One region of the Bacillus paramobilis genome, then DNA from elsewhere that is predicted to be linked to it. Evidence: riboswitches for the same ligand, from Rfam matches in the RefSeq annotation. Region 1 holds a riboswitch; the other holds the start of a gene.
What was found. A riboswitch is a leader RNA that binds a small molecule or an ion and turns the genes downstream of it on or off. The one in region 1 is predicted to bind preQ1.
Positions count from the first base shown of each region.

Region 1 (2,479 bases):
GGTAACGTTTCGTTTAAATAACGATGGTCTAAATAGCCTTCTATTTCATTCTTCCAAATTTCTTTTATATCTCCAAAGTCAATCGCAAGACCGATTTCATTTACATATCCACTAATCCCAAATACAACTTTATATGTGTGACCATGTAAGTTTTTACATTTCCCTTCATAACAGTGCAAATGGTGTGCTGCATCAAATGTAAATTCCTTGCTGACCATTACTCTTTTATTATGATATTTAAGCTGCTTACGCTGAATATCCTTGTCCATTTTTTGCAAATTTTCTACGATGCGAAATCCAAAGAAGTTATCCATTAGTTACTCGCTCCTTCACGCTCTTGCAGGTACGTATCTAATCCTGCTTTACGAAGTTGACATGCTGGACATTCACCGCAACCATCACCAATGATTCCGTTATAACATGTTAATGTTTTTTCTCGAACAAACTCGAATGCTCCAAGTTCATCTGATAATTTCCATGTTTCTGCTTTATCAATCCACATAAGTGGTGTATGAATTACGAACGGATAATCCATGGATAAATTTAAAGTAACGTTTAACGATTTCACAAACACGTCACGGCAATCTGGATAACCACTAAAATCAGTTTCACATACACCCGTTACAATATGACGTGCCCCAACTTGTTTTGCTAATACAGCAGCAAATGATAAGAATAGTAAATTTCGTCCATCTACAAACGTCGATGGCAATTCACCTTCTTCATGTGTAATCTCCAGATCCGTTCTCGTTAACGCATTTGGAGCAAGTTGATTTAATAGACTCATATCTAGTACCGTATGTTTAATTCCTAGCTCTTTTGCAATTTCTGCTGCGCAATCAATTTCTAACTTATGACGTTGATTGTAATTAAACGTTACAGCCTCTACTTCTGCAAACTGCTCTATTGCCCAAAATAAACATGTCGTACTATCTTGCCCTCCACTAAAAACAACAACTGCCTTTTCTTTTTTCATTTCACTCATTCTCCTTCTCTACTACGAATAAGAAGAAAGAACGTTCTTGAACTGTCACAATAAAAAAACAAAACAATACCTAAAGATATTGTTGTTTCCATAGTTTTTTATAGAGGGAGTTCGCGAACCTCTCCCGTGCATTGCACGGAATTCCTTCTTTCATTGACAAAGCTTATTGTAACATATTGTATACTACCAGAAAAAATTTCTGATTTTTCCGCTATTTCTCATTTCATTTCTTTCATTTTATAGTATGATTAATTTAATGTGAGAAGAGAGGAGGCACCCCACTGAAACCCTTTATTATTTATCTCTTTTTAAATATATTATTCATCCTTGTTACCATGCTCGTATACCATTTATTTTGGAATCAAAAAGGGAAACGTTCTCCTAAATTAAATTCAGCTATATTTATTGCATTATGTTGCCTCGCTACCATACTATGTATTACTTTCGGAGCAAAAACAAATTATGGATTTCAATTTGATATGCGCCATATCGTATTAATTGTCGGTACATTAACAGGAGGTCCTATTGCCGGTGGATCTATATTAATTGTATTAAATATATACCGCTTCTTATTAGGAGGAATAGGTGTTTTTCCATCGCTTATCGGTTCTATCCTTCTATTTATTGTCCTACTATTTACATACAAAGTTTTCAATCGAACTTCTAATCGTATAAAAATAACACTTGCTATTATCTACAGTCTCACATACGGCTTTAGTTGGATACCATTCTTTCTTTCAAAAGTTACAAATAAGTCTGATTATATACCACATATTATTGTGTATGAGTTATGTACGATACTTGGTACAATCCTTATTTTATATTTACTACATATATTACAAACTCAAGTTCGTCTACAAAACGAACTTATGAATGCTGAAAAATTTCATTTAATTGGTGAAATGGCAGCTTCTATCTCTCATGAAATTCGCAATCCATTAACTTCAACGAAAGGGTTTTTGCAACTTTTACAATCAGATACATGCACTGAACAGGAGAGAAAATTATATATCGATATAGCCATCAACGGAATCGAACAAGCAAATCACGTTCTTACAGATTATTTAACCTTTGCAAAACCAAGTATTGAAAAAGAACAAACATTACAGTTAGAAGAAGAACTACTACACGCATTAGCGTTAATTACACCGCTTGCTAATTTAGCAAATGTGCGTACTCATTATATAAAGCAAAGCACTTCTTTTTTTATCGCGGGAGAAAAACAAAAACTAAATCAATGCTTGTTAAATATTTTAAAAAACTGCATTGAGGCCATGCCAAAAGGCGGTGATCTTTATTTCACATTAGTTCCTGATCATAAGCGTATTCAGTTATATATAAAAGATACAGGAGTTGGTATGGATCAAGAACAAGTAAAACGCCTTGGATCCCCTTTCTACTCAACGAAAGAAAAAGGGACTGGTCTTGGAATGATGGTCGTATTCAGTGTTGTGCAAGCTATGAATGGAAAAATTGATATTATAAGCGAAAAAG
Region 1 covers NZ_CP151108.1:3,938,920-3,941,398, forward strand. Annotated here, with positions in the region: gene queD (6-carboxytetrahydropterin synthase QueD) at 1-314, opposite strand, end outside; gene queC (7-cyano-7-deazaguanine synthase QueC) at 314-976, opposite strand; PreQ1 riboswitch class I at 1,070-1,113, opposite strand; gene kinB (sporulation sensor histidine kinase KinB) at 1,321-2,479, shown strand, end outside.

Region 2 (2,479 bases), 230 kb from region 1:
CCCCAAATAAAAGAGACAAATAATAAAGCAAGAGGAGCAATCCAATCTTTTTTCACACCCATACCCCCGTTAATTTTGTAAGATAGCTTTTCTAGCTAACTCATCAGCAACTTTATTTTGACTACTTGGAATCCACTTAATAAAAAAGAGGTCGAAACTTTTTATGTACTGCAGTGCTTCTTCTAATAGTGGTGCAAACATTTTATTTTTTGCGTATTCTTTTTCGACAGCTCGCTCAACAAGTTGCGAATCTGTACGAAAAGAGACAATGTTATAATTATGCTCCGTGCAATATTTTAATGCCGCAAGTAAAGCGTGGTATTCTGCTTCATGATTGGACATTGTCCCAAGGGGCAATGATAATTGTACAGCTGGTTGAACCCCTTTAATAAATACGCCTGCACCAGAAGGACCAGGATTTCCTTTTGATGCACCATCAATATATACTTCAATCAAAATGAGAAACCTCCAAATGATAAGATGATCCCCTACTTATATGTTTCCTTTTAAGTAGGGGATAGAGTAAGTTAGCCGATTGTAATACTATAACGACATGTAAATATTTCATTCGCTTGTAAAGATTGAATTCCTTTTTTTTCCTTGAAATCTTTTACTGGAGTTACTTCATCTGCAATTCCGTACCAAGGTTCAATACATAAGAAAGGTGCATTCTCGCCTGGTGTCCATATGCCGACAAATGGGAATCCGTCAAATTCTACTTTTACAAATTTATTATGTTTATGAGAACGAATAGAGATTTCATCCGTATTCATATTTTCAAAAATAAGTGCATCATTTTTGAATAAATCATATGTAAGTGGTAATTCATTCGTATTTTCAGCGATTAATTGCTTTTTACTTGAAAGGTAAGGTCCTTCTAATACGCTTGTTTCTAAGCGTTCAGAACCATTAAATGATAAATGATAATCTGTAAATGATTCGCCCTCTAATAAGGGGAAGTTGAAACCAGGATGTGCTCCGATTGAGAAGAACATCTCTTTTGAAGTAGGGTTATTTACTTCATATGTTACATGAACGATTTGTCCGTCTAGCTCATAAGAAACGAGTAATTCGAATTCGTATGGGTATTTTTTTAATGTTTCTTCATTACTAGTTACAATATAAGTGATTTTCGTTTCACTTTGTTCTTTTACGGAGAATGTAAGATCACGAGCAAAGCCATGTTGTGTTAAAGAATATGGTTCACCATCTACGTAGTATGTATTATCTACTAAACGGCCGACAATTGGGAATAAAATTGGTGCGCGGCGCCCCCAATAAGTAGAATCGCCTTGCCATAAATATTCCGTGTTATCTTCTTTTAAGCGAACGCTTTGTAATTCTGCACCTTGGTCAGAAATGGAAACGATCACTTTTTCATTTTGAATTGTTGCTGTCATGAAGTGAAACCTCCTAAAACTTTCATATATTTTATTATACGTTGTCTAAAAGAAAAAAGGTAGTTAATGATAGGAATCTATTGACGAAAGAGTGTGTATTGCGTAGAATATAATCTTGTTGCTTAAAAAACGAATAACGTGGTTCGAAACCATCCCACGTAAAAAAACTAAGGAGATTTTGTCATGAATATTAGAACATTAGTCGGTAATGGTATTTTAGCGGCATTATATATTGCTGTTTCTATGCTTATTCAGCCATTTGGCTTTACGAATGTACAGTTTCGTATTTCAGAGATGTTTAATCATCTTGTTGTATTTAATAAGAAAGCAATTTACGGAATTGTATTAGGTGTATTTTTAACAAATCTCTTTTTCTCACCAATGATCGCTTACGATTTAGTATTTGGAGTAGGGCAATCTATTCTTGCATTAGTTGCAACGATTATTTCTATGCGATTTATTAAAGGTGTTTGGGCTCGTATGATTTTTAATACAGTTATTTTTACAATTACAATGTTTATGATTGCAATTGAACTTCATCTTGCATTGGGTTTACCATTTATGTTGTCTTGGTTAACATGTGCAGTCGGTGAGTTTGTTGTCATGGCGATCGGTATGCCTGTCATGTACTGGATTAATAAGCGAGTACAATTTGAAAGATTTATGCAATAGATGAAAGAGCTATTCCTAAAGGGATAGCTCTTTTTGTATGTAATCACATTGAATATAATGCTGTGACTCTTGATACAATATAATAAAATAAAGTGAGGCTTTCATTAGCTGGCTACATATAAGAAGTCTTATATAAGGGGAATCTAGTATGAAATATAAAATTCATTGGTTGTATAAAACAAAGCGAGGTTTGCAGACGGAATTAACGACAGATTATATGAACATAGAAGATGTAATACAATTTGCAGATGATTTCGAGAAAACAGGAAGAGTGAAAGAACTATCATTTTATGATGAAATGGATGCAGAATGGTCATTAAAGGAAATGAAAAAGCTGAGTAAACAAGTGGAGGAAGAGCCCCAAGAAATACTCGTTTATTTTGATGGCGGTTATGATGTACAGACGA
Region 2 covers NZ_CP151108.1:3,705,600-3,708,078, reverse strand. Annotated here, with positions in the region: gene AABL52_RS18930 (DMT family transporter) at 1-56, opposite strand, end outside; gene AABL52_RS18925 (reverse transcriptase-like protein) at 70-456, opposite strand; gene AABL52_RS18920 (aldose 1-epimerase family protein) at 528-1,400, opposite strand; PreQ1 riboswitch class I at 1,533-1,577, shown strand; gene AABL52_RS18915 (QueT transporter family protein) at 1,584-2,072, shown strand; gene AABL52_RS18910 (ribonuclease H family protein) at 2,221-2,479, shown strand, end outside.
Region 2: linked by a shared signal. The riboswitch ahead of AABL52_RS18915 (QueT transporter family protein) and the one ahead of queC (7-cyano-7-deazaguanine synthase QueC) in region 1 are both predicted to bind preQ1.